One region of the Streptomyces avidinii genome, then DNA from elsewhere that is predicted to be linked to it. Evidence: riboswitches for the same ligand, from Rfam matches in the RefSeq annotation. Region 1 holds a riboswitch; each other region holds the start of a gene.
What was found. A riboswitch is a leader RNA that binds a small molecule or an ion and turns the genes downstream of it on or off. The one in region 1 is predicted to bind thiamine pyrophosphate.

Region 1 (10,305 bases):
AGCTCCATGACGGCGATCGAAAGAGTGTCCGCGGCCAGCGCCACCCGGATGGCCGTACGCAGGTCGACGCCCGCGGCGAGGATTCCGCGCAGGGTGAGCGCGTAGCCGAAGAAGAACGCCAGGACGATCGCCAGGATCATCGTCTGGACGTTCCCCCAGCCCAGCGCGGTGCCGATGATCATGCCGAGCACCTCGCCGATGGCGCATCCGGTGAGGCAGTGCAGGGTGGCCCGGGCGGCCGTGCCCCAGCTGACCGGTTCGCCGGCGGCGCCGTATGCGTGCCCGTGCTGCCGGTGGTCGTTCTGCTCGTGCTGCTGGTGTCCGTGCTCCTCGTGGTGCTGCTCCATGACAACCCCCTCGTGGGAACGCCGGGTAGCGGTCCGTCGATATGACCGAACCGTATACCCCCCTGGGGTATTCCTCAAGGATCGGCGGATCACTGCGAGCCGCGCAGCTCCTTCAGTAGCGCCACGTCCGCCGCATGGCCTTCCTTGCCCCCGGGCGTCTCGATGATCAGCGGGACGCCGTCCATCGCGGGGTGCGTGATCAGCTCGGCGAAGGCGTCCCGGCCGATGTGCCCCTGGCCGATGTTCGCGTGCCGGTCCTTGTGCGCGCCGACGCCCTCCTTGGAGTCGTTCGCGTGGACCAGCTTCAGTCGCCCCTCGCCGACCGTGTCCACCAGCAGGTCCAGCATCAGCTTCGTTCCGCCCGGCTCCGCCAGGTCGTGACCGGCCGCGAAGATGTGGCACGTGTCCAGGCAGACGCCCAGCTTCGGATGATGGTCCAGCGCGTCGAAGTACGGGCCGAAGTCCTCGGCGAGCGAGCACAGCGAGGAGCCCTGCCCGGCCGTCGACTCCAGCAGCAGGAACGGGTCGTCGTCGTGCGTCAGCTCGTCCAGCAGCGGCAGCATGTGCTCCCTGATCTGCGCGTACGCCACCTCCCGCGGGCGGCCCCCGGTCGCCGACCCGGTGTGCACGACCACCCCGAGCGCGCCGATCTCCCGGCCGCGGCGCAGCGAGTGGCGCAGGGACTCCACCGACTTCTCCACCGTCGCCTCGGTGTGCGAGCCGAAGTTGATCAGGTACGGGGCGTGCACGTACGCCGGGATCGCCCCGGCCGCGCACTCCGCCCGGAACCGCTCGTCCTGCGCCGGACTGCCGACGGGGGTGGCCCAGCCGCGCGGATTGGCGACGAAGACCTGGACGGCCTCCGCTCCCATCTCCCGGGCGTAGGTCAGGCCGACGGAGGCGAGCCCGCCGGCGACGGGGACGTGCCCACCCACTGGATTGCGCATCACCACGGCTTACAGCCCCTTGGTCCTGATGGTGATGGTGGTGCCCTCCGGGGCGCTCTGCCCGGCCGGCACCGACTGGGTGTCCACCGTGTTGCTGAAGGAGATCAGCGGCCGGTCCACCTTCACCTTGAAGCCGGCGGCCTCCAGCGCCTTGCGGGCCGCGTCCACCTCCTGGCCGGTCACGCTCGGGACCGGCAGCTGCCGGGGGCCCTTCGACACGGTCAGCGTGACCGTGTCCCCGGCCGCGGCCTGGGTGCCCGCCCCGATCGACTGATTGGCGACCGTACCGGCCGCGGACGGGGCGTTGACCTGCTCGGGGGCGGTCGCGACCTTGAGTCCCAGGGCCTCCAGGGACGCCTTCGCCTGGTCGACCGGGATCCCGGTCACGCTCGGGACCGGCACCGGGCGGCCCTTGCTGACGACCAGCGAGACGGCCGTGTCCGGCGCGCGCTTCTCGCCGCCCGGCGGATTGGTGCTGATCACCGAGCCCTGGGCGATGTCCTGGCTGAAGGCCTGGGTGACGATGCCGGGGGCCAGGCCGGACCGGGTCAGCTCCGCCTTGGCCTCCTCCAGCGGCCGGCCCTTCAGGTTGGGCACGGCCACGACCTCGGGGCCGCGGGAGATGGTGATCGTCACCGCGCCGTTGCCGCGGATCCGCCGGCCGCCCGGCGGGTCGGTGTTCATCACCGTCCCGCGGTCGAATGCGTCGCTGAACTTCCGGTCCACGCCCTTCACCCCGAGCCCGGCCGCGGACAGCTGGGAGCGGGCCTGCGCCTCGGTCTTGCCGAGCAGGTTCGGGACCTTGGTGAACTGTCCGGAGTTGATGTACCAGACGCCGACACCGAGCCCGAGCGCCAGCAGCACGCCCGCGACGACGAGCAGCACCCCACGGCGTGGCCGTCGCGCGGCGCCGGCCGGCCGGTGCGTGGGCGGAGCGGGCGGGGCCGGGGGCATCTCCAGGCGGGAGGTGTGCTGCACCGGGTGCTGCACGGCCACCGGACGCGGGATGACGCCCGTACGGTCCTCGGCCGACGACCGCTCCTCGGCACGCGCCTGCGGCGGTACGGCGTCCAGCTCGGCATCGCTGAGCAGCGCGCGGGCCTCACGGGCGAGGCCGAACAGCGAGGCCGCGTCGTAGGGGCGCAGCTCGGGGTTGCGGGCGGTGGCGTGCGCGACGAGCTCGTCGAGCCCGGCGGGCAGCCCGGGGACGGCGGCGGACGGCGGCGGGACGTCCTCGTGCAGGTGCTGGTAGAGCACCTGCGCGGGGGTGCCGCCGAGGTGCGGCTTGGAGCCGGTGAGCATCTCGTAGAGGACGACACCGCAGGCGTAGACGTCCACGCGGGTGTCGGCGACGCCGTTCTCGATCTGCTCGGGGGCCAGGTAGGAGACCGTCCCGAGGATGGAGCCGGTGGTGTTGGTGACCGAGTCGACCGACCGGACCAGCCCGAAGTCCGCGACCTTCACCCGGCCGTCGTCCCCGATCAGGACGTTCTCGGGCTTCATGTCGCGGTGGACGAAGCCGGCCCGGTGGGCGGCGCCGAGGGCGGCGAGGACCGGTTCGAGGATGTCGAGGGCGGCCCGGGGCTGGAGCGCGCCGCGCTCGCGGAGCACGTCACGCAGCGTGCAGCCGGAGACGTACTCCATGGCGAGGTAGACGTACGGACCGTCCGTGCCCTGGTCGAAGACGGCGACCACGTTGGTGTGCGCGAGCCGGGCGACGGACTTCGCCTCGCGGATGAACCGGTCGACGAAGGCGGTGTCGGCGGCGAGCGCCGGGTGCATCACCTTCAGCGCGAGCACTCGGTCGAGGCGCGTGTCGACGGCCCGGTAGACCGTGGCCATGCCGCCGGCCGCGATGCGGGCGTCGATGCGGTAGCGGCCGTCGAGCACGCGCCCGACGAGGGGGTCATCCAGGGTCGTATCCACCCGGCGATTCTACGAGCCGCCCCGAAGACCCCACCCCGGGCGGGTCGCCTTGCAGCGCAGCTGTGACGTGGGGACGGGCCGGGAGGGGACGGGGCCGGACGGGGTGGGGGGCTCCGGCGCCGCCCGGTCCCTGATCGGCTCCGGGCCCGGCGGGGTCAGAACGCCGGGCGCTCCGGGTCCAGCGTCGCGCGGCCCTCCGCGGGTGAGGAGGCCTCGGCGAAGCGGCGTTGGGGGATGCGGCCCGCGCGGAAGGCCAGGCGGCCCGCCGAGACGGCGTCCCGCATGGCCGACGCCATCAGGACCGGCTCCTGTGCGCGGGTCACCGCCGAGGCCAGCATCACCGCCGCGCAGCCCAGCTCCATCGCCAGGGCCGCGTCGGACGCCGTGCCCGCGCCCGCGTCGAGGATGACCGGTACCGACGCCCGCTCCGTGATCAGCTCGAAGTTGTGCGGGTTGCGGATGCCCATGCCGGACCCGATGGGGGAGCCGAGCGGCATGATCGCCGCGCAGCCCACGTCCTCCAGCTTCCGCGCGAGCACCGGGTCGTCGTTGGTGTACGGCAGGACCGTGAAGCCCTCGTCCACCAGGGTCTCGGCGGCGTCGAGCAGTTCGACGCCGTCCGGCAGGAGGGTCCGTTCGTCCGCGACCACCTCCAGCTTGATCCAGTCCGTGCCCAGCGCCTCCCGGGCCAGCCGGGCCGTGAGCACGGCCTCGCCCGCCGTGAAGCAGCCCGCCGTGTTGGGGAGGACCGAGATGCCGAGCTTGGTCAGTACGGACAGGACGGAGCCCTGGACCGTGGGGTCCAGCCGCCGCATCGCGACCGTGGTCAGTTCGGTGCCGGACGCGACGAGGGCGCGTTCCAGGACGTCCAGGCTAGGGGCCCCGCCCGTGCCCATGATCAGGCGGGAGGAGAAGGTCCGGCCGCCGAGGGTGAAGAGGTCGTCCGCCATGCCGCTCAGCCCCCCTGTACCGCGGTCAGGATTTCCACCCGGTCGCCGTCGCCGACGACCGTGGCCGGCCACTGCCCGCGCGGCACCACGGTTTCGTTGAGCGCGGCGGCGACCCCGGAGGGCGCCGTGGTCAGGGTGGCGACCACCGTGTCGAGGGTGGCGCCGACCGCGACCTCGCGCGGTTCGCCGTTGACGGAGATGGTCATGCGTACGACTCCTGACGTGCGGCGGAGAACCGGCGGGGGGTGAAGGGACGCGCGATCTCCGGTAGTTCGCCGGTGGCCAGCAGCTCGGCGAGGACCTCGCCGGTGAGCGGGGTCAGCAGCACTCCGTTGCGGTAGTGGCCGGTGGCCAGGTGCAGGCCCGGCAGGTCGGTCGGGCCGAGCAGCGGGGCGTTGTCGGGGGAGCCGGGGCGCAGGCCCGCCCGGGTCTCGGTGAGGGGGAGTTCGGTGATGCCGGGGACCAGTTCGTGGGCGTCGCGCAGGAGTTCGTAGACCCCGCCCGCGGTGACGGTGGTGTCCCAGCCCAGTTCCTCGCTGGTGGCGCCGACGACGAGTTCGCCGTTCTCGCGCGGCACGAGGTAGACGTGGCTGCCGCGCACGACGGCGCGTACGGTCCGCGACAGGAACGGCGCGTACGCGGCCGGCACCGTGAGCCGCAGCACCTGGCCCTTGACGGGCCGTACGGGGGCCGCGACCTCCGGCGGTACGCCCGCCAGCCGGCCGGTGAGGGAGCCCGCGGCGAGGACCACCTGGTCGGCGAGCAGTTCCGTACCGTCGGCGAGGAGGGCGCCCGTCGCGCGGTCGGTGGTGGTGAGCAGTCGTTCCGCGCCCGACCGGTGGATGGTGACGCCGGCCCGTTCGCAGGCGGCCAGCAGGGCCGCCGCGAGCCGGCGGGGGTCGACCTGGTGGTCGCCGTCGACGCGCAGGCCGCCGCGTACGCCCGGGGCGAGCATGGGCTCCAGACGGCGGCACTCGCGGCCGGTGAGCCACTCGGACTCCAGGCCGCAGCGGCGCTGCAGGGCGTGCAGCTCGCGCAGGTGGAGGCGGTCGTCGGCGTCGAGGGCGACGGCGAGGGTGCCGCAGGCGCGGTAGCCGATGTCCAGGCCGCCGCTCGCTTCGGCGAGCTCGGCGGCGAACTGCGGATAGCGTGCGGCGGAGGCGAGGCCGAGGCCGAGCAGGGCTTCCTCGCCGTAGTGCAGCTCGGTGACGGGGGCGAGCATGCCGGCCGCGACCTGGGCGGCGCCGCCGCCGGGTGCGGGGTCGGCGAGTACGGTGCGCAGCCCGCGCGCGGCGGCCCGCCAGGCGGTGACCAGGCCGATGATTCCGCCCCCGATGACGAGGACGTCGGATCCCTTGCGGGATGTTCGGGATGTTCGGGATGAGTGCATGGGCGTCCAGCCCCTCCCTTCGCCGGCATGACCCGGATCAGGTTCGTACGGTCGGAGGCCGGCCAGCCTCCCTCTCAGCCCGGTGCGCCGGACTCCCGCGATAGGTACGGTGGCCAGACTAACCCGGCGGTGGACGGCCGGTAAGGCGGCACCTATTCCTGACGGAGCGTCAGATGATTAGGCTGGCCGCGTGAGCGAGCAGACGGAACAGAATCAGCGCGGCGTCGTGATCGTCGGCGCCGGAATGGCCGGGGTGCAGACCGCGGTCGCCCTGCGAGAACAGGGGTTCACCGGCCCCGTGACCCTGCTGGGAGCCGAACCCCACCAGCCCTACGACCGGCCCCCGCTGTCCAAGGCGGTCCTCCTCGGCAAGGCCGAGGACTCCGCCTTCGACGTGGACTTCGAAGGGCTCGACATCCGCCTGCGGCTCGGCACCGAGGTCACCGGACTGCGCGCCGCCGACCACGAGCTGGACACCGAGGCGGGACCCGTCCCCTACGGGATCCTCGTCCTGGCCACCGGCGCGCAGCCGCTGACCCTGCCCGGGACCGAGGGCGTCCCCGGCGTCCACCTGCTGCGCACCCTGGACGACGCGGCCCGGCTGCGCCCGGTGCTGGCCGCGTCGCCCCGGACCGTGGTCGTCGGGGCGGGCTGGATCGGCGCCGAGTTCGCCACCGCCGCCCGCGAGGCGGGCTGCGAGGTCACCGTGGTCGAGGCGGCGGACCGGGTGCTGGCGGGGGCGCTCCCCGCCGAGGCCACCGAGCCGATGGCGCGCTGGTACGAGGAGGCCGGCGCCGGGCTGATCACCGGGGCGAAGGTCGCCGGGATCGAGGACGGGCGGGTCCTGCTGGCCGACGGGCGCGTCCTGCCCGCCGGCGCGGTGGTGGTGGGCATCGGCGCGCGCCCCGCGACCGGATGGCTGGCCGGGACCGGCGTGGAGTGCGGCCCCGACGGCTCGGTCACCGCGGACGCGTACCTGCGGACCTCGCTGCCCGATGTGTACGCGGTCGGCGACTGCGCCTCCTTCCCGTCCGGGAGGTACGGGACGCGGCTGCTCGTGCACCACTGGGACAACGCGCTCCAGGGCCCGCGGACGGTCGCGGCGAACATCCTCGCCGGGGAGCCGGACCGGGTCTACGACCCGGTGCCGTACTTCTGGTCGGAGCAGTTCGGGCGCTTCGTGCAGTACGCCGGACACCACGGCGGGGCCGACACCCTGCTCCTGCGCGGGGACGCGGCCGGGCCCTCCTGGTCGGTGTGCTGGCTGAAGGCCGGCGCACTCGTCGCCGTCCTGGCCGTGGGCCGCCCGCGCGACCTGGCGCAGGGACGCCGCCTGATCGAGACGGGGGTTCCCGTGGATCCCGCCAAGGTCTCCGACCCCGGCACCCCGCTGAAATCAGCCACGGCCTGACGGCCCGGGCGGGGTGCGGGTGCGGGTGCCGCTGCGCCGAGCCTGTTCCGGCCCCGCCCTTTCTCCGTTTCCCGGGCTCCGCCCGGGCCCGGTGCTCAATCTCCCCCGGCTACCGCTGGGAGGTGCCCCCTGGACGGGCTGAAACACGGCCTCGCCTGCGTTCGAGGCGCGGGGTCCGGGGCGGAGCCCGGGTACGGCCGCGACCCGGACGGGGCTGCTCAGGTACCGGCGGCGTGGCCGAGATGGCAGGCTTGTCCCTGTGACCGAGATTGACGCAAAGATCGATGCCCTTGTCCCCTCGTGGCTGTACCTTCCCGACATCGCGGAGATGCTGAACATCGAGGTGACCCGGGTCCGCCAGATGGTCAAGGAAGGGCAGCTCATCGCCGTCCGCCGGGGCGAGAACCGCTCCCTGCAGGTTCCGGCTCCCTTCATCGACGGCGACAAGGTCGTCAAGGGCCTCGTCGGTCTGCTGACCGTGCTGCGCGACGACCGTTTCACCGAGGAGGAGATCCTGGAATGGCTCTTCACCGAGGATCCGACCCTGCCCGGCACCCCCGTGCAGGCGCTGAGCGAGAATCGCGGCACGGAGGTGAAGCGCCGCGCGCAGGCGCTCGCCCTCTGACCTGATCGCCTTCGCTCCACAGCGGTGTACGGACCGGGCCGCGGCCCGGCCCGTACGCCGCATCCACCACGGGGGGTACACCCATGCAGCTGTCCGACGCCCGGCTCTACCTCTGCACGGACGCCCGCAAGCGCCAGGGTGACCTCCCCGAGTTCCTCGACGCCGTGCTCTCGTCGGGTGTGGACATCGTCCAGCTCCGCGACAAGGGCATGGAGGCGGGGGAGGAGCTCGAACACCTCCACGTCTTCGCCGAGGCCGCCCGCCGCCACGGCAAGCTCCTCGCCGTGAACGACCGCGCCGACGTCGCCCACGCCATCGGCTCCGACGTCCTGCACCTCGGCCAGGGCGACATCCCCGTCCCCGCGGCCCGCGCCATCCTCGGCGAGCAGGTGCTGATCGGCCGGTCCTGCCACGCCGAGGCCGAGGTCGACGCGGCCGTGGCCGAAGCCGGCGTGGACTACTTCTGCACCGGACCCTGCTGGCCCACCCCCACCAAGCCCGGCCGCCACGCGCCCGGCCTCGATCTGGTCCGGTACGCGGCCTCGCTGGAGCAGGACCGGCCCTGGTTCGCCATCGGCGGCATCGACGGCTCGAACCTGGACGAGGTGCTGGACGCCGGCGCCACCCGCGTCGTGGTCGTCCGCGCGCTCACCGAGGCCACCGACCCCGGTGCGGCCGCCGCCGAGCTCGCCAAGCGGGTACGGGCCCGCCTCGGCTGAGTCCTGTCCGCCCGGACAGCGCACGGCCACCGCCATCGCCTCCACCCGCGTACCGGCGGCAGCGGTTTTCGGCCAGAGCCGGGCCTCCAGGTGTCCAAAAACGTGTCCAAAACGTGGACAAGGCTTCGGTGTCCGCCGGGCCGCGTCTAACCTGCCCACATGGCCTCTGGTACCGCTTCCACCTGGTCGGACCGTGCGCACACGGTCCGCGACCTCCTCGCGTCCGGGCGCTCGTACTCCTTCGAGTTCTGGGCCCCGAAGACGGAGAAGGGCGAACGCAACCTCTGGAACGCCCTGCGCCGGGTCGAGGCGGTATCCCCCAGCTTCGTCTCCGTCACCTACGGAGCCGGCGGCTCCACGCGCGGCGGCACGGTCAAGGCCACCCAGGAGATCGCCGCGGACACCACCCTGACCCCCGTCGCGCACCTCACCGCCGTGGACCACTCGGTCGCGGAGCTGCGCAACGTCATCGGGCAGTTCGCGGACGCCGGGATCCGGAACATGCTCGTCGTGCGCGGTGACCCGCCGGGCGACCCGATGGGCGAGTGGGTGGCGCACCCCGAGGGCGTGCACTACGCCGCCGACCTGGTCCGGCTGGTCAAGGAGTCCGGCGACTTCTGCGTCGGCGTCGCCGCCTTCCCCGAGATGCACCCGCGTTCGACGGACTGGGACACGGACATCCGGCACTTCGTGGACAAGTGCCACGCCGGAGCCGACTACGCGATCACCCAGATGTTCTTCGATCCGGAGAATTATCTGCGGCTGCGCGACGGCGTCGAGAAGGCGGGCTGCGAGACCCCGATCATCCCCGAGGTCATGCCTGTTGTGGGTATCAAGCAGCTCGACCGACTGCCCCAACTCAGCAACGCGGTCTTCCCCGCAGACGTGAAAGAGCGCATGCTCGCCGTCAAGGACGACCCGGCCGCTGTACGCTCCATTGGCATCGAGTTCGCCACGGAGTTCTGCGCGCGACTGCTGTCCGAGGGTGTCCCGGGCCTGCACTTCATCACGCTCAACAATTCCACGGCGACTCTCGAGATCTACGAGAACCTGGGCCTGCACCAGCGGGCCTGATCGGCCGTCCCCGTTCCCGCGCCGGCGGCCGTACCGAGAGGGGCCATGCATGGGAATGACGGTCCTCTACACCGCGTTCGGTTTCGTCGCGCTGTGGCTGCTTGCCGAGGTCCTGATGCAGTACAAGGCCCGGCTCCGCTGGCGCCTGCTCGCCTTCGCCGGCTTCCTCGGCGTGGTCGCCGGAGTGGTCCTGCCGTCGGTGCTGGTCATCGGGGCCGGCGCGGCGGCGTTCGCCGTGGGCCAGACCCTGGTGACCCTGTCCTTCCGCAAGGGCTTCGTGGCCGGCTGGGCGCTGCGCCGCGGCGGTGAGCCCGCCCCGCAGCAGACGCGCCGCCGCCGGTCGGCCGGCACCAAGCAGGAGCCCGCGCTCCGGGTGACCGCGCTGGAGTACGAGGACGCGAACGGGGCTGCGGCCGAGCGGCCGCTCCGGGACGCACCCGAAGCGGTCTACAGCCCGGAGCCGGTCCCCGAGGACACCGGGTCGTACGGGATACAGAGTTTCGCGCCGGCCCCCGAGGTCGACCGGACGGCTGCCTTCGCCTCGCCGTTCACCACGGCCGAGCAGGACGCCCACCAGTACGCCGCGTACTACGACCAGCAGAACCAGGGCGGCTACGACTACTCGGGCGGTTACCCGACGGGTGATCAGCAGCAGGTGTACGCCGCCTACTCGGACCCGTACATCGGCACCGGCGGCGGCGTCGTCCCGCCCCAGCCGTACGACTACACCCCGTACGCCGACTACGGGCAGCAGCAGTACTCCACGGACACCCCGCCCGGCGGGGTCTGGGTCCCGCAGCAGCGGTCCACCGACGGGGCCGGCCAGTCCTACCCGATGGAGGACCAGGGCGAGCAGCCGCAGCAGTACCCGTACCCCCAGCAGGGCGGGTACGAGCAGTACCGCTACTGAGCACCG
Region 2 (10,305 bases), 3.3 Mb from region 1:
GAAGGTGCGGGACACCACCTCGCACCGCAGCCCCGCCGCGCTGAGCGCGACCCCCGCCGGGCGGATCAGCAGCCGCTGCTCCCCCTCGGGGGATCCGGCCGGCACCGGCACCTTCCCCCACGCCGTGGCGGCGCCGGTACCCGAGACCACGGCCGGGACCACGTTCTCGAAGCCGAGGAACCGCGCCACGAACTCCGACGCGGGCCGCTGCCACACCTCCAGCGGGGTTCCGGCCTGCGCGATCCGGCCGTCCCGCATCACCACCACCCGGTCGGCCAGGGCGAAGGCCTCGCCCTGGTCGTGGGTGACGGCCAGTACGGTCGTGCCCAGCCGGGAGAACAGCCCGCGCAGCTCCACGACGAGCCTCTCCCGAAGCCCCCGGTCCAGCTGGCCCAGCGGTTCGTCCAGCATCAGCAGCCGCGGCGACGGAGCCAGCGCCCGGGCCAGCGCCACCCGCTGCTGCTCGCCGCCCGACAGGGAGGCCACCGCCCGGCCCTGCGCCCCGGGGAGCCCGACCAGGTCCAGCAGCTGAGCGACCTCGGCCGCGTACGAGGCCCGCCCGGCCCCCCGCATCCGCAGCCCGAAGGAGACGTTCGCCCCGACATCGCGGTGCGGGAAGAGCTGGTGGTCCTGGAACATCAGGCCCACGCCGCGCCGGTGCACCGGTACGCCGGCCTGGTCGGCCCCGCCCAGCAGGACCCGGCCGCCGGAGACCTGCTGGAGCCCTGCGACGACCCGCAGCAGCGTGGACTTGCCGCTCCCGCTCGGTCCCAGCACGCACACCACCTCGTGCTCGGCGACCGCGAGGTCCACGGCGTCCACGACCGCGCGCTCACCGAAGCGGACCGACACCCCTTCCAGCTGAAGCAGTGTCATCAGAACTCTCCGGAGGTCTTGTCGGGGCGCAGTCGCTCCAGCACCAGCAGGGACGCCGCGCACACCAGCATCAGAATCGTGCTGAGGGCCATCGCCTGCCCGTAGTTCAGCTCGCCGGCCCGCCCCAGCAGCCGCGCCACGGCCACCGGCAGCGTCGGCCGGTCCGCCCGCGCGATGAACACGGTCGCACCGAACTCCCCCAGCGACACCGCGAAGGCGAACCCGGCCGCGATCAGCAGCGCCCGCCGCACCAGCGGCAGGTCCACCTCCCGCCAGGCCCGCAAGGGCGAGGCGCCGAGCACCGCGGCGGCCTCCCGCAGCCGCCCGTCCACCGCGCGCAGTACCGGCAGCATGGTCCGTACCACGAAGGGCACGCCCACCAGCGCCTGGGCCAGCGGCACGAGGATCCACGAGGTCCGCAGGTCCAGCGGCGGCTCGTCGAGGGTGATCAGGAAACCGAAGCCCACCGTCACGGCGGACACCCCGAGCGGGAGCATCAGCATCGCGTCGAAGCCCCGTACGAAGCGGCCCCCGCGCCGGGTGAGCGCCGCGGCCGCGAGTCCCCCGACGAACAGGGCGATCGCGGTGGCGGCCAGCGCGTACTGCAGGGAGTTCCAGATCGCCTCCAGGGGCGCCACCAGGAAGGTCCCGCCACCGGCGCCCGCGTCCTGCAGCGCCCGGTAGTAGCCGAGACCGTAGCCACCGGGGGTGTCGAAGGACCGTTCGACCAGGACGCCCAGCGGCAGCACGATCAGCAGCGCGACGGTCAGGAGCACGCCGCCCAGCAGCGTGCGCTGGGCCCAGCCGCGCGGCGGGTGCGTGGTGCGGCCCGGGTCCACCAGCCGCAGCGCCGTCTCGCGCCTGCGCACGGTCCAGGCGTGCACGGCGAGGATCCCGCCGATCGCGGCGAACTGCACCATCGTCAGCACGGCGGCCGTCGGCAGGTCCAGGAGCTGCGCGGTCTGCCGGTAGACCTCCACCTCCAGGGTGGAGTACGAGGGCCCGCCCAGGATCAGGACGACGCCGAAGGAGCTGAAGGTGAACAGGAACACCATCAGCGAGGCGGCGGCCACCGCCGGGACCAGTGCGGGCAGCGTCACCCGCCGCCACGCGGTGAACCGCCCGGCGCCCAGTACCCGGGCGGCCTCCTCCTGGCGCGGATCCAGCTGGGCCCACAGCCCGCCGACCGTGCGGACGACGACGGCGTAGTTGAAGAAGACGTGCGCGAGCAGGATCGCCCAGACGGTCGTGTCGAGCCGGACGCCCAGCAGCTCGTCGGTCAGTCCGCCCCGCCCCAGCAGCGCGAGGAAGGCGGTGCCGACCACCACGGTGGGCAGGACGAAGGGAACGGTCACCAAGGCCCGCAGCAGTTGCTTGCCGGGGAACTCGAAGCGGGCGAAGACGTACGCGCCGGGGAGGGCGATCACCAGCGTGAGCAGGGTGGAGGCGCATGCCTGCCAGGTGGTGAACCACAGCACGTCGGCGATGTCGGGCCGGGTCAGCACCTCGGCGAACCGGCCGAACTGCCACCCCTCGTCGGTCTTGAGGCCGCGCCCCACGATCGCGGCGACGGGGTAGGCGAAGAACAGCCCGAAGAAGGCGAGGGGGAGGGCCATCAGGGCGAGCCGCACGGCGGTCGCCCGCGCCCCCTCGCGGGGGCCGGGGCCCGGCGCGGCGCCCCCCGACGCCGCGCCCGGCTCCTTGGAACCGCTTACTTCACGACGAGCGAGGTCCATGCCTTGACCCACTGCTCACGGTTCTTGGCGATGGTCTCCGGAGCCACGTTTTCCGGCTTCTCGACGACCACGCCGTGCTTGGTGAACAGCTCCGGCAGGACGGCGTCCTTCGTCACCGGGTTCACGAACATCTGGAGCGGCATGTCCTCCTGGAACTTCTTGCTGACCAGGAAGTCAACGAGGGCCTTGCCGCCCTCCTCGTTCTTGGCGCCCTTGAGCAGACCCGCGAACTCGATCTGGCGGAAGCAGGTGCCGGTGGAGACGCCCGTGGGGGCCTCGGCCGGCTGCGGCTCGCCGTACAGGACCTCGACCGGCGGGCTGGAGGCGTAGGAGACGACCAGCGGGCGGTCGCCCTTGGCCTTCTTGCCGCCCGCGGAGCCGGAGAAGCGCTCGTTGTAGGCCTGCTCCCAGCCGTCGACGACCTCGACGCCGTTGGCCTTCAGCTTGCTCCAGTAGTCCTTCCAGCCCTCGTCGCCGTACTTGCCGACGGACGCGAGGAGGAAGCCGAGGCCGGGCGAGGAGGTCGCGGCGTTCTCGGTGACCAGCAGGTTCTTGTACTCCGGCTTGATCAGGTCGTCCAACGTCTGCGGCGGGGCGAGCTTCTTCTCGGCGAAGTAGGCCTTGTCGTAGTTGACGCAGATGTCACCGGAGTCGATCGGGGTGACCCGGTGCTCCTTGTCGAGCACGTACTCGGGCTTCACCTCGCCGAGGCCCTTGGCCTCGTACGGGGTGAAGATGCCGTTGTCGAGGGCGCGCGAGAGGAGCGTGTTGTCCACGCCGAAGAAGACGTCGCCGCGGGGGGAGCCCTTGGTGAGGATCTCCTGGTTGAGCGCGGCGCCCGCGTCCCCGGACTTCAGCACCTTGACGGTGTAGCCGCTCTGCTGCTCGAACTCCTTGAGGACCGTGTCGGTCACGTTGAAGGAGTCGTGGGAGACGAGCGTGACGGTCTTGGACTTCGGGGCGTCGCTCGCGCCGGTCTTGTCCTGTGCGTCGCCGCCGCCACAGGCGCTGAGCGTGGTGACGCCGAGCGCGGCCGCGAGCGCGGCGCCCGCGATCTTCTTGGTGGTGCTCATTGGTGAATTCCTCCTGGGATGTCCAGGAGAAGACGCGGCCCTGCCCGGCGCTCTGCAGGAGCGGACGCCGGGCAGGGCGCAACAGCAAGAGTGGTGACCGAACTTCCTACCCCGAATGACCGGGGCGAGGTTCAGAGGGTCTGCGGATGACGGATACCGCACTCTCAGCGCTGTGGCGCTCCCCTGTCGGAATATGAAATTGGTTCGGCCACAGGGTACCCCGCGGCCGAATCACATCGAACGGAAGCGGAATCTAGCGTTCCGAGGCGGCCAGCTGGCCGCACGCGCCGTCGATCTCCTGACCCCTGGTGTCACGTACGGTCACGGGCACACCGTGGCGGGCGATCGCCTCCACGAAGGCCTTCTCGTCCTCGGGCCGCGAGGCGGTCCACTTGGAGCCCGGCGTCGGGTTCAGCGGGATCAGGTTGACGTGCACACGCTTGCCCTTGAGCAGCTTGCCCAGGAGGTCACCGCGCCAGGCCTGGTCGTTGATGTCGCGGATCAGGGCGTACTCGATCGAGATCCGGCGGCCGGACTTCTCGGCGTACTCCCAGGCCGCGCCGAGCACCTCGCGGACGTTCCAGCGGGTGTTGACCGGGACGAGGGTGTCACGCAGCTCGTCGTCGGGCGCGTGCAGCGAGACGGCCAGACGGCACTTGAAGCCCTCGTCGGCGAAGCGCAGCATGGCCGGAACCAGGCCGACGGTGGAGACGGTGATACCGCGCTGCGAAAGACCCAGGCCGTCGGGCTCCGGGTCGGTGAGCCGGCGGATGGCGCCGACCACGCGGTTGTAGTTGGCCAGCGGCTCGCCCATGCCCATGAAGACGATGTTCGACAGCCGCGCCGGGCCGCCGGGGACCTCGCCGTCGCGCAGCGCCCGCATGCCGTCGACGATCTGGTGCACGATCTCGGCGGTGGAGAGGTTGCGGTCGAGGCCCGCCTGGCCCGTGGCGCAGAACGGGCAGTTCATACCGCAGCCGGCCTGCGAGGAGATGCACATGGTGACCCGGTCGGGGTAGCGCATCAGCACGGACTCCACGAGCGTGCCGTCGTGCAGCTTCCACAGGGTCTTGCGGGTGGTGTCGTCGTCGCACGAGATGTGCCGGATGACGTTCATCAGGTCCGGCAGCAGCTCCTGCTGGAGCTTCTCGCGCGAGCCCGCCGGGATGTCGGTCCACTCGGCCGGGTCGTGCGCGTACCGCGCGAAGTAGTGCTGGGAGAGCTGCTTGGCCCGGAACGGCTTCTCGCCGATCGCGGCGACCGCCTCGCGGCGCTCGGCCGGGGTCATGTCGGCGAGGTGCCGGGGCGGCTTCTTGGCCCCACGAGGGGCGACGAAGGTGAGCTCTCCCGGAACGGGGCGGGCCATGGCAGGTACTCCTTGTAAGACGAAAGGCGCGCCGCAGAAGCAGCGCGCCTTCCAAGAGTAACCGCCCGGCGTCCTGCGACGCCTTTTCGCAGGTCAGCCGGTGCCCACGAAGGCTGCGAGCAGCAGCCACACCACCGGGGCCGTCGGAAGCAGGGAGTCCAGCCGGTCCATGATGCCGCCGTGTCCCGGCAGCAGCGTGCCCATGTCCTTGATGCCGAGGTCCCTCTTGATCATCGACTCGCCCAGGTCGCCCAGGGTGGCGCTGACCGCGACCGAAAGGCCGAGCAGCAGACCCTGCCACCAGGAGCCGCCGTCGATCAGGAACTCCATGCACAGCGCGCCGGCCGCCATCGCGAAGGCCACCGCGCCGAAGAGTCCCTCGCGGGTCTTGCCGGGGCTGATGCGCGGCGCGAGCTTGGTCTTGCCGAAGCGCCAGCCGACCGCGTACGCCCCCGTGTCGCTGACCACGGTCAGCAGCAGGAAGGTGATCACGCGCTGGGGGCCGTCGTCGGCGGTGAGCAGCATCGCGACGAACGTGGCCAGGAAGGGGACGTAGAACGCCGCGAAGGCGCCCGCCGTGACGTCCTTGAGGTAGTCCTCGGGCGGCTCGGTCATCCGCCACACCAGGACGGCCAGCACGGTCAGGGCCATGGCGACCCAGGCGCCCTCGGCCCCGCGGACGTATCCGGCGATGACCATGGCGGCGCCGCCGACCGCCAGCGGGACCAGCGGGGCCTTGATGCCCTTCTGTTCCTGCAGCCGGGAGGTGAGCTCCCACAGGCCGACCACGACGGCGACGACGATGACGCCGACGAACACGGCCTTGACGATCAGCAGCGAGGCGAAGATCACCGCGCCGAGGCCCACGCCGACCCCTATGGCCGCACGTAGATCCCGGCCCGCGCGCTTCTTCGGCGGCGGGGGCGAGGCGTCCTGCGGCTGCTGGGCATGCGGAGGCGGGGGGCTGGGCATGGGCTCCTGCGGCGGCGTATCGGCGCGGAAGAGGGGGCCGCTGTCGGCGGCGACCCCCCGATCGCGTGCTTCCCGGTCGTCGAAGTCACGGCCGGCGGCATCGGGCACGATGGGCATGGGCCGAGTGTGCGGGCCCACCTGCGCATCGTATGCGGGACCCGCCGGAACCGGCTCCGGCTGCCAGGAAGAGTCGTTCATCAGACTTCGAGGAGCTCGGCTTCCTTGTGCTTCAGGAGCTCGTCCACCTGCGCGACGTACTTCGCGGTGGTGTCGTCGAGCTCCTTCTCGGCGCGGCGCACCTCGTCCTCGCCGGCCTCCTTGTCCTTGACCAGCTTGTCAAGGGCGTCCTTGGCCTTGCGGCGGACGGCGCGGAGCGAGATCTTCGAGTCCTCGGCCTTGGTGCGCGCGACCTTGATGTACTCCTTGCGGCGGTCCTGCGTCAGCTCGGGGAAGGTCACCCGGATGATGCTGCCGTCGTTGCTCGGGTTGACACCGAGGTCGGAGTCGCGGATGGCCTGCTCGATGTTGCGCAGGGCGCTCTTGTCGAACGGGGTCACGATCGCCATGCGCGGCTCGGGCACCGAGAAGGAGGCGAGCTGGTTGATGGGCGTGATGGCGCCGTAGTACTCCGCCACGATCTTGTTGAACATCGCCGGGTGCGCACGGCCGGTGCGAATCGCGGCGAAGTCTTCCTTGGCGACGACGACGGCCTTTTCCATCTTCTCCTCGGCCTCGAGGAGGATCTCTTCGGTCACCACGTGCTCCTGCATGTCAGAAATGGATGGTTCAGGCGGGCGGGCGGGTCTGGCGGGCCGGTGCGGGCCCGCTCGGTCCGGAAGCGGACTGCTCAGGCCCGGGTTTCCTGGTCGCTCACGAGCGTCCCGATCTTCTCACCCTTGACGGCGCGGGCGATGTTGCCCTCGGCAAGCAGCTCGAACACGAGGATCGGCAGCTTGTTGTCGCGGCAGAGCGTGATGGCGGTGGCGTCGGCGACCTTGAGGTCGCGGGAGAGGACCTCGCTGTATTCCAGCGCGTCGAACTTCACCGCGTCCGGGTTCTTCTTGGGGTCGGAGTCGTAGACCCCGTCGACACCGTTCTTGCCCATGAGCAGGGCTTCGGCGTCGATCTCCAGGGCGCGCTGGGCGGCCGTGGTGTCGGTGGAGAAGTAGGGCATGCCCATGCCGGCGCCGAAGATGACGACGCGGCCCTTCTCCAGGTGCCGCACGGCACGCAGCGGGATGTACGGCTCCGCGACCTGGCCCATGGTGATGGCCGTCTGCACGCGGGAGTCGATGCCCTCCTTCTCCAGGAAGTCCTGGAGTGCGAGGCAGTTCATGACGGTTCCGAGCATGCCCATGTAGTCGGACCGGGCCCGGTCCATGCCGCGCTGCTGGAGTTCGGCGCCGCGGAAGAAGTTGCCGCCGCCGATCACGACCGCGATCTCCGCGCCGTCGCGGACCACCGCGGCGATCTCACGCGCGATGGCGTGGACCACGTCGGGGTCGACGCCCAGTCCTCCGCCACCGGAGAAGGCCTCGCCCGACAGCTTCAGCATGAAGCGGCGGCCCTTCTTGTCCTGGTCGCTCTTGTCGTCGGATGCGGTGTGGGGGTCCACGCCCTGATTCATGGAGATCTCCTCGTGCACATACGAAGAAGGCCATTGCCGGTGGGTCCTTGCGGTTCCCTCTACGGCAATGGCCTCCTCGTCAGATCTGCGGTCGCCTCGCGCGAGCGCGGACGACTGCCTCAGACCCTACCGGGGTCCGGTGTCCGTCGCGTACGGACGGACTCAGATGCCGACCTTGATGCGCGAGAAGCGCACCAGGGTGACACCGGCCTCGTCCAGGACCTTCTGGACCGACTTCTTGTTGTCCAGGGCGTAGGCCTGGCCAAGGAGGGTGTTCTCCTTGAAGAAGCCGTTGACGCGGCCTTCGACGATCTTCGCGATGGCAGCCTCGGGCTTGCCCTCGGCGCGGGTGACCTCTTCGGCCACGCGACGCTCGGACTCGACCTTCTCGGCCGGAACGTCCTCGGCGGACAGCCACTGCGGGGAGAACGCGGCGATGTGCTGCGCGATGCCGCGGGCGACCTCGGCGTTCTCCTTGTCCAGCTCGACCAGGACGCCGATCTGGAACGGCAGGTCGGGCATGGTGCGGTGCATGTACGCCGAGACGTAACCGCCGGTGAACTGCGCGAAGCGGTCCAGGACGATCTTCTCGCCGAGGTTGGCGTTGGCCTCGTCCACGAACGCCTGGACGGTCTTGCCGGGCTCGATCTCGGACGCGAGCAGCGCCTCGATGTCGGCCGGGGAGGTCGCGGCGATGTGCGCGGCGATCTGGTTGGTGACCGCCTGGAACTTGTCGCCCTTGGCGACGAAGTCCGTCTCGCACTTCAGCTCGACGAGGACACCGGAGGTGTTGTCGTCGGCGATGAGGGAGGCAACGGCACCGTTCTCGGCAGAACGGCCCTCGCGCTTGGCGACGCCCTTCTGACCCTTGATGCGGAGGGCCTCGATGGCCTTGTCGACGTCGCCGTCGGACTCGACCAGCGCGTTCTTGCAGTCCATCATGCCGACGCCGGTGAGCTCGCGGAGCTTCTTGACGTCAGCGGCGGTGTAGTTCGCCATGAGTCTGTGATTCTCTCTCGAAGTCGTAGATCTACGGGTGAACGGCGGAGGCGCCGCGCTTTTGGCGCGGCTCCCCCGCCGTCATCGTCCGTGCTGCGAGTGCCCGGCGCGTGAACGCCGGGCGCTCTCAGTGGGTCAGGCCTGCTCGGCGTCGGCGGCCGGAGCCTCGACAGCCTCAGCGGCCGGAGCCTCGACAGCCTCGGCGGCCGGGGCCTCGGCGGCCGGGGCCTCGGCGACAGCCTCGGCAGCCGGGGCGGCCTCGGTCTCGTCGGCCTTCTTGTCACCCTCGAGCAGGTCGCGCTCCCACTCGGCGAGCGGCTCGGCGGCGGCCTTCTCGCCCGGCTTCGAGTCGCCGGTCGCAGCGCCGGAGCGGGCGATGAGGCCCTCGGCGACGGCGTCGGCGATCACGCGGGTGAGCAGGGTGACGGAACGGATCGCGTCGTCGTTGCCCGGGATCTTGTAGTCGACCTCGTCGGGGTCGCAGTTGGTGTCGAGGATCGCGACGACCGGGATGTGGAGCTTGCGCGCCTCACCGACGGCGATGTGCTCCTTCTTGGTGTCGACGATCCAGACGGCGCTGGGAACCTTCGACATCTCGCGGATACCACCGAGGGTCTTCTCCAGCTTGGTCTTCTCGCGGGAGAGGACCAGGAGCTCCTTCTTGGTGAGACCCGAGGCGGCGACGTCCTCGAAGTCGATCGCCTCAAGCTCCTTCAGACGCTGAAGGCGCTTGTAGACGGTGGAGAAGTTGGTGAGCATGCCACCCAGCCACCGCTGGTTGACGTACGGCATACCAACGCGCGTCGCCTGCTCGGCGATGGCCTCCTGGGCCTGCTTCTTGGTACCGACGAACATGATGGAGCCACCGTGCGCGACGGTCTCCTTCACGAACTCGTAGGCGCGGTCGATGTACGACAGCGACTGCAGCAGGTCGATGATGTAGATGCCGTTGCGCTCCGTGAAGATGAAGCGCTTCATCTTCGGGTTCCAACGGCGGGTCTGGTGACCGAAGTGGACGCCGCTTTCCAGCAGCTCCCGCATCGTGACGACGGCCATGGCCATCTCCTTGGTTTCTCGGTTTGGTTCCTGACGCCCCACCGCGCCCTGCCCCCATGAGGGGACCGAGAGACGCTGTCACCTGGCTGTTTCAGCCTGGCGCCGGGGCGTGCGAAGTCGACCCGGTGACCCGGATCGCCACAAGAAGTGTACGGGACCCGGCGGTATGCCGGGTGACGCCGTTGTCCACAGCGGCCCGGTCGTCCACAGGACCGGGCACGGGCCGGCTCACGCGCGCGACGCTGTGGCCCATGACGACGTTGCTGCTCAGCCTGCTCCTGGCCCTGGCCCAGTCGGCCGTCCCGGGGGTCCGCCCGCTGCCCGCGCCGCTGTCGGTGGCCCGCTGGTGGGACCCGCCGCCGACCCCGTACGCGGCCGGTCACCGCGGCGTGGACCTGTCGGCCCCGGTGGGCGCGGAGATCCGGGCGGTCGCGGACGGCCGGGTCCACCACGCGGGCCCCGTCGCCGGCCGCGGGGTCCTCTCGCTGGCCCTGCCGAACGGCCTGCGCACGACGTACGAGCCGGTCCGGCCCCTGGTCACGGAGGGCGAGCAGGTCAGGGCGGGCCAGGTGGTGGCGGTCCTGACGGAGGGCTCGCACT
Region 3 (10,305 bases), 1.6 Mb from region 1:
GCGAGTCGGTACAGGCAGAGGTCATGATGAGCTTCCTCGTTTCCGAGGAGCTCTCGTTCCGGATTCCGGTGGAACTCCGGTACGACGCACGCGACCCCTACGCAGTCCGCCTGACCTTCCACCTTCCCGGAGATGCGCCCGTGACCTGGGCGTTCGGCCGGGAACTTCTCCTCGACGGCATCAACAAGCCATGCGGTGACGGCGATGTGCACATCGCCCCCACCCACCCCGAAGATCTGTCCGACGTCCACATCCGGCTCCAGGTCGGCGGCGACCGGGCCCTGTTCCGGGCCAGCGCGGCGCCGCTCGTCGCGTTCCTCGACCGCACCGACCGGATCGTTCCGCTCGGACAGGAGCGCAACCTGGGCGACTTCGAGGAGAACCTCGACGAGGCCCTCGTCAAGATCCTCGCCGAATCGCATCAGAACGAGCAGAACGCCGGCTGACCCTTCAGCGCTTGCGCCGCCGGCCCCGGCCGCGGACCGGCCCTGCGGCCGGGACGCCGGCCGGGGATCCCGGTCGGTCGGCAGAAACCACCAGCGCGGCCAGCGCCGTCGTCACGGGGACCGAGGCCACCAGCCCGATCGAGCCCACGAGGGTCCGTACGATCTCTTCCGCCACCAGCTCGCTGTTGGCCACCGAACCCATGCTGCTGTTCGCGATCGAGAACAGCAGAAGCAGGGGCAGCGCGGCACCCGCGTAGGCCAGCACCAGGGTGTTGACCACCGAGGCGATGTGGTCGCGGCCGATCCTGATGGCCGCCCGGTAAAGGGCTCGTGGCCCCATCGAGGGGTCCGCCTGGCGCAGTTCCCACACTGCCGAGGTCTGGGTGACCGTCACGTCGTCGAGCACGCCGAGCGATCCGATGATCACACCTGCGAGCAGCAAACCGCTCATGTCGATGTCCGGGTACAGCCCGTGGATCAGCCCGGTGTTGTCATCGGTGTTGCCGCTGAGGAACGCCCAGTCGATGAACCCCGAGCCGAGCAGCCCGATCAGCAACAGCGAGACGAGCGTGCCGAGAACGGCCACCGAGGTCCGGGCGGTCAGCCCGTGGCACATGTAGAGCGCGATCAGCATGATCGCGCTCGCCCCGATCACCGCGACCACCAGCGGGTTCGAACCCTGCAGGATGGCCGGGAGGATGAAGAGGGTCAGAACGCCGAAGCTGACCGCGAGCGCGATCAGCGCGAACAGCCCGCGCATCCGTCCGACCACGACGACCGCGACGGCGAAGATGCCGGCCAGCAGTGCCATCGGGAGCTTGCGGTTCACGTCGATCACCGAGTACTGGAGGTCGCGCGGGGCGTCCGGCGCGTACGCCACCACCACCTCCTGGCCGTCCTCCAACTGCCGTGGTGCACCCGGCTGGACGATCTCCACGAAGGTGCGGCCCTTGTCCGGGCCGCTGGTGACCTCGACGGTGGCCTTCTTGCACTCGCCGGTCTGCTCGGCCTGGGCCTGGCGGCCCGAGGGGGTGGAAGGAGCCGCGGTCGTCGGTACCTGGGCGGCGTTCACGGACTTGCAGTCGACCTGTTCGAGCGAGGTGACCACGCCCTGCTGGGTCTGCCGGTCGAAGCCCACGCCGCTGCGCTCGTGGTCGGGGGCACCGCCCGGCCAGAGCACCGCCATGCCGACGAAGACGGCGGCCGCGAAGGGGATCAGTACGGCCGCGATGACCTTGCGCAGGTGCTTCGAGACGGGGGCGGCCGGCCCGTGGCTGTGGCTGTGGCCGTGGGCATGCCCTCCCGCGGAGTGCCCACCGGAGTGCCCACCGGAATGACCGCCGGAGTGCCCGTCGGGCTGCCCCGGCGAGTGCCCGGCGGACTGCCCGGGGCTCCCGTGCTCGTGGCCGTCGTGCTCGTGGCCGTCGTGGCCGTTGTGGCCACGGGTCTCTGTGGGCTCGGTGGGGGGCTGCAGCGAGGGCGTCACCAGCAGATCATCGCAAGAGATGAGGGGGCCCACTGTTCAGCACGCCATGGATGACGCTAGCGTGGGGTCACCTTTGCACAACGCGGGAGCTCGGAGCACCGGGCTGAGAGGACGCTGATCACCGTACGAGCATCACGGATGCGTACGGGAAGAGGCTGCGTCGACCGCCGAACCTGTTACCGGGTAATGCCGGCGTAGGGAGATCAGGTCTCATGACCACTCAGGATGCACGCACGCCTGCCGTCAGCCAGGACGCCGACGACCGGACCGAGCGCCAGCCCGGCTGGCACAAGGGATACCTGGCGGGCTCCCGGCCCGACCTCCGGGTGCCGGTCCGCCAGGTCCACCTCACCAACGGCAAGGACGTGACGCTCTACGACACGTCCGGCCCGTACACCGACCCGCAGATCGAGACCGACGTCCGCCGCGGCCTCGCGCCGCTGCGCGAGAACTGGATCATCAGCCGCGGTGACACCGAGGAGTACGCGGGTCGCCCCGTGCGCCCCGAGGACGACGGCATCAAGCACACCTCGCCGCGCGGCGGCCTCAAGAACCTCGACGCCGTCTTCCCTGGCCGCCCCCGGCAGCCCCGCCGCGGCCGGGGCGGCGCCGCCGTCACGCAGCTCGCGTACGCCCGCCGCGGTGAGATCACCCCGGAGATGGAGTACGTCGCGATCCGCGAGAACGTCTCCCCCGAGGTCGTTCGGGAGGAAATCGCCGCAGGTCGCGCGGTGCTTCCGGCGAACGTGAACCACCCCGAGATCGAGCCGATGATCATCGGCAAGCGCTTCCTGGTGAAGGTCAACGCCAACATCGGGAACTCCGCGGTCACCTCCTCCATCGAGGAGGAGGTCGACAAGATGACCTGGGCGACCAAGTGGGGCGCCGACACGGTCATGGACCTCTCGACCGGCCGCAACATCCACACCACCCGCGAGTGGGTGCTGCGCAACTCCCCCGTCCCGATCGGCACCGTGCCGCTCTACCAGGCGCTGGAGAAGGTCGACGGTCGCGCCGAGGACCTGACCTGGGAGATCTACAAGGACACGGTCATCGAGCAGGCCGAGCAGGGCGTCGACTACATGACGGTCCACGCCGGCGTGCTGCTGCCCTACGTGCCGCTGACCGCCCGCCGCAAGACCGGCATCGTCTCGCGCGGCGGCTCGATCATGGCCGCGTGGTGCCTGGCCCACCACAAGGAGAACTTCCTCTACACGAACTTCGAGGAGCTCTGCGACATCCTCGCGACGTACGACGTCACGTACTCCCTGGGCGACGGCCTGCGCCCCGGTTCGATCGCGGACGCCAACGACGCGGCCCAGTTCGCCGAGCTGAAGACGCTGGGCGAGCTGAACACGATCGCCAAGCGGCACAACGTCCAGACGATGATCGAGGGCCCGGGCCACGTCCCGATGCACAAGATCAAGGAGAACATCGACCTCCAGCAGGAGATCTGCGAGGAGGCGCCGTTCTACACGCTCGGCCCGCTGACCACGGACGTCGCGCCCGCGTACGACCACATCACCTCGGGCATCGGCGCCGCGATGATCGCTTGGTGGGGCACCGCGATGCTCTGCTACGTCACGCCCAAGGAGCACCTGGGCCTGCCGAACCGCGACGACGTCAAGACCGGCGTCATCACGTACAAGATCGCGGCGCACGCCGCGGACCTGGCCAAGGGCCACCCGGGCGCGCAGGAGTGGGACGACGCCCTGTCCGACGCCCGGTTCGAGTTCCGCTGGGAGGACCAGTTCAACCTGGCCCTCGACCCGGACACGGCCCGTGAGTTCCACGACGAGACCCTCCCGGCCGAGCCGGCCAAGACCGCGCACTTCTGCTCCATGTGCGGTCCGAAGTTCTGCTCGATGAAGATCTCGCAGGACATCCGCCGTGAGCACGGTGGTGACCTGAAGGCCGAGGAGATCCAGGCGGGGATGGCCGAGAAGTCCGCCGAGTTCGCGGCTTCGGGCAGCCGCGTCTACCTGCCGCTCGCCGACTGAGCGGGAGCGACACAGGACGGACCCGCGACCCATGGGGGGAGTCGCGGGTCCGTCCTGTGTCCCGGGCGCGTGGGCGGTGACCACATGCCGTACGTCACTCCCGCTCGTGCTCCGGGCCGCCGAAGTCCGGGCTCGTGAAGTCCGGAGGGGTGTAGCCGGGCCGCGGGGTTTCCGACGGGGAGCCCGGGCTCGTGAAGTCGGGTCTGCTGTATCCGAGGTTGGGGATCCGTCCCGCCGCCGGGGTGCGGGGGGTGGGAAAGCCCGGGCCCGCACTCGGGTCGGCCAGCGCGTCCCGCAGGAAGGGCATGATGCCGCGCTCCAGAAGGGCGTGCCGCCAGGCCTCACGGGCCCGTGCGACCTCGTCGGGTATCGCCTCGGTCTCGTCCGCGACCACCTCGGTCGCGCTGTTGCGGACGGCCGTCACCAGTAGTCCGATCACGGCGAAGAGCAGGGCGACCGCGGTGAGCCCGCCGAAGAGCCAACCCGCCGTCAGCATGGTTTCGGCGAAGGCCGGTTCGGGCTCGATCATCTTCAGGAGGTAGCCGACGAGCAGGAAGATCAGCATGGCGGTGCCCGCGAGGACGGGCGCGAGCACCGCGACCACGGCGCTGACGCCCGCGCCGCCACCGCTGCCCTGCCCGCCGTCCTCGTCCGCCGACGTACCGGGCGCGGTCAGTACCTCGTCACGCCGTTCCTCACGGACCTTCACGTAGTGGCCGTACTCGGCGGCGGCCGCGGCCGCCAGCAGGGCGCTGGCCCCCTGGGCCATGGTGCGCAGCTGTTCGGCGTTCAGTCGTTCGCCGAGCGTGGCGAGTTCGGGCCGCTCGTGCGCGGCGCGCAGAGCCTCGTCGACGAGCCGATCGAACTCCGGCCGGTCTTCGGTCAGCAGGTGCGGAGCGCTGGTCATGTGCATCCCCCGATGCTCCGTAGAAGCCGGTATGCCCGCGTAGACCCGGGCGCCGGCACAAACGGAGGAGAGCCTGCTACGGATAGAGCGATGGTAGAGCGCCCACGCCACGCCGTGACAGGGGCTTTCCGGAAATACCCCTCTCCGTAAGCTCTCAGTCGCTCAGGGGGAGTTGTACGACAAGCAGTTTGCCTGCCATTGTCACGCCGCCGTCCATGGCGATGGCGAGCCCCTCCGCGTACACGTGCGGGCCGTCCACGGCCTCGGGGCCGCGGGACTCGTCGCCGTCCTCCGTGCCCACTTCGCCGAGCAGGTACGGGATGGGGCTGTGCCCGTGGACGACGCGGCTGCCGCCGTAGGTGTCGAGCAGTTCGCGGACGGCCGCCGGGCCGGTGCCCTCGTCGCGGAAGGCGAAGCGCTTGGTGAACTTCCGGAAGAGGTCCCAGGTGATGTCGGCGTCGCCGCGGTTGAGGAGCTCGTGGATGGTGTCGTTGACGTCCTCGATGGAGTCGCCGTAGTCGAGGTAGGCCGTGGTGTCGGAGTGCAGCAGCAGGTGGCCCTCCTCCAGGACGGCCGCGTCCAGGCGCGACATCCACTGCAGGTGGACGTCCTGGAGGCGCTCCATGTCGGTGCGCTGGCCGCCGTTGAGGAGCCAGGCGGCCTGGAAGGTGGCGGTGCCTGCACCGGAGACGACGGGGGTGTCGCCGAACCGCTTGGCGCCGATGAGCAGCAACTCGTGGTTGCCCATAAGGGCCTTGCAATAGCCGCCGGCTGCGGCGGCCTCGGCGGACAGCCGCATGACGAGGTCGATGACGCCGATGCCGTCGGGGCCGCGGTCGGTGAAGTCGCCGAGGAACCAGAGCCGGGCGTTGCCCGCGGACCAGCGGCGCTCGGCGTCGATCAGGCTCTGGGCCTGGAGTTCGGTGACGAGCTCGTCGAGGTAGCCGTGGACGTCGCCGACGACGTAGAGCGGTCCGGGGCCGGCGGCCTGGTCCTGGGGCACGTACTGGACCTGGACGGTGTCGCCGGGTCCGCCGAGTGCGCCGCGGCCGATGACGGGCAGGTCCCGGTAGGTCGGTGTGTAGCCCTCCGGGTCCTCCTCGTCGGCGCCCTGGGTCATCGCGTGCGCGGGTTCGCCGTCGGGGCGCAGGGGGAGCTGCGTGTCGGGGTACGGGGCCTGCGGCGCGGGGGGCTGCTGCGGCGCGGCCGGCACGTGCGCGGGCGCCTGCGGCGGGTACCCCGGCTGCGGGGGCACACTCGGCGCGGCGCCGTTCTCGTAGTACGCCGGGTACTCGCCGTAGACGGGCGCCTCGCCGGGCAGCCCGGTGGATACGGCGTACAGGGCGGGTTCGGTGACTGGAACCCGGAAGTCCCGCAGCGTGTCCGTCCGCATCGCGGGTCCCTGACCGGCCCCCTGAGTCATCGACCCCTCCACCACCGTCGCGCTGCCGTACACCTGCGGACCCTCCTGACCTCCGAGGAGGAGGGTCCGTGATGTCGTGCGCCCATCATAGGAATGCGGCTCGCGCTCTGTGACGCACCAGGGGTGGTGAATCCTGTGCGGAGCCGATCGTTCCTACCGCTTTCTCCCGATATCGGTGTTGCTGAAATCCTCGGCCGGTCCTTGGTCGGTGGTCGGACTGTCCTCGGTCGGCCCTTGGACAGGCCGACCGGACGGTCTGTCGGTCTAGTCCTGTGCCGGAGAACGGGGCGGGCTGACGGTCGTGCGTGGCTGCCTGCGCTGCGACGAGGTACGGATGATGAGCTCGGTCGGGACGACCTGTTCGACGGGTCGCCCCGTGTCCACTCCCTCGATCGCGTCGATGAGCAGCTGCACGACGGCGGTGCCGATGCGGCGCGGTTTGAGGGACAGGGTGGTGATGGGCGGTTCGGTGTTGGCGTAGACGGTGGACTCGCTGCAGCACACGAGCAGCAGGTCCTCGGGGACACGCAGGCCGTAGCGCCGGGCGGCGGCGAGCAGGTCGGTGCCGTTGGGGTCGAAGAGCCCGTAGACCGCGTCGGGCCGGTCGGGGCGGGCGAGGAGCCGGTCGGCGGCCACGGCGCCCGCACACGGGTCGTGGGCGGGGTAGGACTCGTAGACGGGGTCCTGGCCGACGCGCTCGCACCAGTTGAGGTAGGCGGTGGTGGAGAGCCGGGTGTAGGTGTCGGTGGTGGTCCCGGTCAGCAGCCCGATCCGGCGGGCGCCGGCGGCGGCGAGGTGGTCGAGGAGGCCGAGTACGGCGGCCTCGTGGTCGTTGTCGACCCAGGCGGTGACGGGGAGGGAGCCTGCGGGGCGGCCGTCGGAGACCACGGGCAGGCCTTGGCGGACCAGTTCGGTGACGACGGGATCGTGGTCGGAGGGGTCGATGACGACGGTGCCGTCGAGGGCGACGTTCGACCACACGTCGTGGCGGGAGGTGGCGGGGAGGATGACCAGGGCGTAGCCGCGGGCGAGCGCGGCGGAGGTGGCGGCCCTGGCCATCTCGGCGAAGTAGGCGAATTCGGTGAAGGTGAAAGGTTCATCCCCGTATGTCGTCACGGTCAGGCCGATGAGGCCGGACTTGCCGGTACGGAGGGTGCGGGCGGCGGCCGACGGGCGGTAGCCCAGGCGGTCGGCCACCTCGCGAACGTGGCGGCGGGTGGCGTCGGGCAGCCGTCCCTTGCCATTGAGCGCGTCGGAGACGGTTGTGATGGAGACGCCCGCCGCGGCGGCCACGTCCCTGATGCCGGCCCGGCCCTGTCGGCCGGCGGCCCGCCGGGTGGTCTCGGTCCGGCTCACCTGATGCTTCCCTGCTGCTGTCATGGCGAGCCGATAGTAGGGCTCGGTGGGGAGGGTGGTCCGCGTGCATATGCACGCGTTGACAGGCACGTTTCTGCATGGTTCGCCACCCCCAATGACCTTGGAAATGAAGGCATTTGATCGCTCGGAGTGATGGTGGGGCTTGTCGTCGGGTCCGGGCATGCCAAAACGATGCGATCTCGGGCCGGTCGCAACTCACCTGCACGAGGGATGCGCGCCACGGCGCAGGCCACCGGCGCGCGCATATATGCGCGCGCTCCCCCGCATTCCAGGCGCCCCCATTCTCGGAACGGCGGAATCCTCATAAGGTGAGCAGTATTGAGTCGACGGCGACGTCGTACGGGACGGTCGAGGAGGACCTGCGGTGAGCGAGAAGAGCCCGAAGCTGCGCGCCGAGCTGGACGGCATTCCGACATACAAGCCCGGCAAGCCGGCTGCCGCCGGGGGGCCTGTCGCGTACAAGCTGTCCTCGAACGAGAACCCGTACCCGCCGCTGCGGGGCGTGCTGGAGACCGCGGTCGCGGCCGCCGGGAACTTCAACCGGTACCCCGACATGGCCTGCACCGGCCTCGTGAACGAGCTCGCCGAGCGCTTCGGAGTGCCGGTCGAGCACATCGCCACGGGCACCGGCTCGGTCGGTGTGGCCCAGTCGCTGATCCAGGCGACGGCCGGCCCGGGCGACGAGGTGATCTACGCCTGGCGCTCCTTCGAGGCGTACCCGATCCTCACGCAGATCACGGGCGCGACCTCCGTTCAGGTTCCGCTGACCGACGGCGACGTGCACGACCTCGACGCGATGGCCGCCGCGATCACCGACCGGACCCGGCTGATCTTCGTCTGCAACCCGAACAACCCCACCGGTACGGCCGTGCGCCGCGCCGAGCTGGAGCGCTTCCTGGACCAGGTGCCCTCGGACGTCCTGGTGGTCCTGGACGAGGCCTACCGCGAGTTCGTGCGCGACGCGGACGTACCGGACGGCATCGAGCTCTACCGCGCTCGCCCGAACGTCGCCGTGCTGCGTACGTTCTCCAAGGCGTACGGGCTCGCCGGCCTGCGGGTCGGCTTCGCGGTGGCCCACGAGCCGGTGGCAGCGGCCCTGCGCAAGACGGCGATGCCCTTCGGCGTCAGCCAGCTCGCGCAGGACGCGGCGGTGGCCTCGCTGCGTGCCGAGGACGAGCTGATGGGCCGTGTCGGGGCGCTGGTGAGCGAGCGCGCCCGGGTCCACGAGACGCTGGTCGCCCAGGGCTGGACCGTGCCGGACACGCAGGCGAATTTCGTGTGGATGCGGCTGGGGGAGCGGACCGCGGAGTTCGCGGGGGCCTGCGAGAAGGCCGGTGTGGTGGTCCGGCCCTTCGCGGGCGAGGGCCTGCGGGTCACGATCGGTGAGACCGAGGCGAACGACCTCTTCCTGCACACGGCGGAGGCGTTCTTCAAGGAGCTCTAGGAGCTCTAGGAGCTCCGGGAGTCCTGGTGGGTCCGGGGGCTCCGCTTCGGGGGCTCCGCCGGCTTCGGGGGCTTCGGGGCGGGAGTTCCGTCGTGCTCGGCGCTCCGGGCGGTTTGCGCGGCCGCCGCGGCCGACGGGGATGTCCTGCCGGCCGGACCGTTCCGGTGGCTCAGGCGAGTTCCACGCGGACGGGATCGCCGTCGCGGACGGTGGACAGCAGGCGGGGGTCGCCGTCGAAGGAGCCGAGCACGTTGCACGGGCTCGCGAGGCGGCTCTCGCCCCCGCGCGAGATGGGAGTGGGGCCGTAGGGCAGCGCGAGAGCGTCGCCCTCGGTCCAGAACGCGACCGTGCCGGGGTCGACGACCTGCCGCGCGTCGTCCTCCAGGGCGACGGAGACGCCGGTGTCGAAGTAGACCTCCTCGCCCCAGGTGTTGGCGGAGGCGGAAATCGGAAGGGCCTCGGCCAGCGCCTTGCTGGTCGGGGTCTCGTCGAGGGTTGCGGTGAGCTGGCCCGCAGGCCACGAGATTCGTATCTGCATGAGCCGCATTCAACAATCTGTTGAATCGATTGGCTAGAGGGGTACCCCGCCCGAAGGTGGCCGAGAGTGGTGCGACATAATGCTTGTGAATGTGAACGCGTTCACAAGCGTGTCCTACTTACTCCCGTATTGCGTGGGACACACCAGGCAGACTGCCGCTGTGACCACGGCGACCCGAAGGAGACGAGGACGTGGACCTAGCTTTGGCGCCGGAGACTCTGGCGCGATGGCAGTTCGGAATCACCACCGTCTATCACTTCCTCTTCGTGCCCTTGACGATCTCGCTCGCCGCGCTCACGGCCGGCCTGCAGACCGCATGGGTGCGTACCGAGAAGGAGAAGTACCTCAGGGCCACAAAGTTCTGGGGCAAGCTTTTCTTGATCAATATCGCGATGGGTGTCGTCACCGGCATCGTCCAGGAGTTCCAGTTCGGCATGAACTGGTCCGACTACTCGCGATTCGTCGGCGACGTCTTCGGGGCCCCCCTCGCCTTCGAAGCGCTGATCGCCTTCTTCTTCGAGTCGACCTTCATCGGCCTGTGGATCTTCGGCTGGGACAAGCTGCCGAAGAAGATCCACCTCGCCTGTATCTGGATGGTGTCCATCGGCACCGTCCTGTCCGCCTATTTCATCCTGGCGGCCAATTCCTGGATGCAGCACCCGGTCGGGTACCGCATCAACGAGG

Region 2: linked by a shared signal. The riboswitch ahead of OG373_RS12355 (thiamine ABC transporter substrate binding subunit) and the one ahead of thiO (glycine oxidase ThiO) in region 1 are both predicted to bind thiamine pyrophosphate.
Region 3: linked by a shared signal. The riboswitch ahead of thiC (phosphomethylpyrimidine synthase ThiC) and the one ahead of thiO (glycine oxidase ThiO) in region 1 are both predicted to bind thiamine pyrophosphate.

The regions. Positions count from the first base shown of each region.
Region 1 covers NZ_CP108863.1:6,221,469-6,231,773, forward strand. The annotation lists gene OG373_RS27990 (DUF4396 domain-containing protein) at 1-347, opposite strand, end outside; gene OG373_RS27995 (deoxyribonuclease IV) at 437-1,294, opposite strand; gene pknB (Stk1 family PASTA domain-containing Ser/Thr kinase) at 1,304-3,220, opposite strand; gene OG373_RS28005 (thiazole synthase) at 3,376-4,170, opposite strand; gene thiS (sulfur carrier protein ThiS) at 4,176-4,376, opposite strand; gene thiO (glycine oxidase ThiO) at 4,373-5,560, opposite strand; TPP riboswitch at 5,558-5,669, opposite strand; gene OG373_RS28020 (NAD(P)/FAD-dependent oxidoreductase) at 5,751-6,971, shown strand; gene OG373_RS28025 (Rv2175c family DNA-binding protein) at 7,231-7,596, shown strand; gene thiE (thiamine phosphate synthase) at 7,680-8,315, shown strand; gene metF (methylenetetrahydrofolate reductase [NAD(P)H]) at 8,475-9,389, shown strand; gene OG373_RS28040 (hypothetical protein) at 9,439-10,299, shown strand.
Region 2 covers NZ_CP108863.1:2,882,403-2,892,707, forward strand. The annotation lists gene OG373_RS12345 (ABC transporter ATP-binding protein) at 1-876, opposite strand, end outside; gene OG373_RS12350 (ABC transporter permease) at 876-2,492, opposite strand; gene OG373_RS12355 (thiamine ABC transporter substrate binding subunit) at 2,588-3,685, opposite strand; TPP riboswitch at 3,771-3,880, opposite strand; gene rlmN (23S rRNA (adenine(2503)-C(2))-methyltransferase RlmN) at 3,939-5,051, opposite strand; gene OG373_RS12365 (phosphatidate cytidylyltransferase) at 5,145-6,221, opposite strand; gene frr (ribosome recycling factor) at 6,221-6,778, opposite strand; gene pyrH (UMP kinase) at 6,871-7,650, opposite strand; gene tsf (translation elongation factor Ts) at 7,813-8,649, opposite strand; gene rpsB (30S ribosomal protein S2) at 8,785-9,705, opposite strand; gene OG373_RS12390 (M23 family metallopeptidase) at 9,957-10,305, shown strand, end outside.
Region 3 covers NZ_CP108863.1:4,614,948-4,625,252, forward strand. The annotation lists gene OG373_RS20610 (SsgA family sporulation/cell division regulator) at 1-446, shown strand, start outside; gene OG373_RS20615 (YibE/F family protein) at 451-1,932, opposite strand; TPP riboswitch at 2,005-2,150, shown strand; gene thiC (phosphomethylpyrimidine synthase ThiC) at 2,145-3,932, shown strand; gene OG373_RS20625 (hypothetical protein) at 4,027-4,845, opposite strand; gene OG373_RS20630 (metallophosphoesterase) at 4,994-6,277, opposite strand; gene OG373_RS20635 (LacI family DNA-binding transcriptional regulator) at 6,527-7,642, opposite strand; gene hisC (histidinol-phosphate transaminase) at 8,004-9,083, shown strand; gene OG373_RS20645 (cyclophilin-like fold protein) at 9,253-9,621, opposite strand; gene OG373_RS20650 (cytochrome ubiquinol oxidase subunit I) at 9,813-10,305, shown strand, end outside.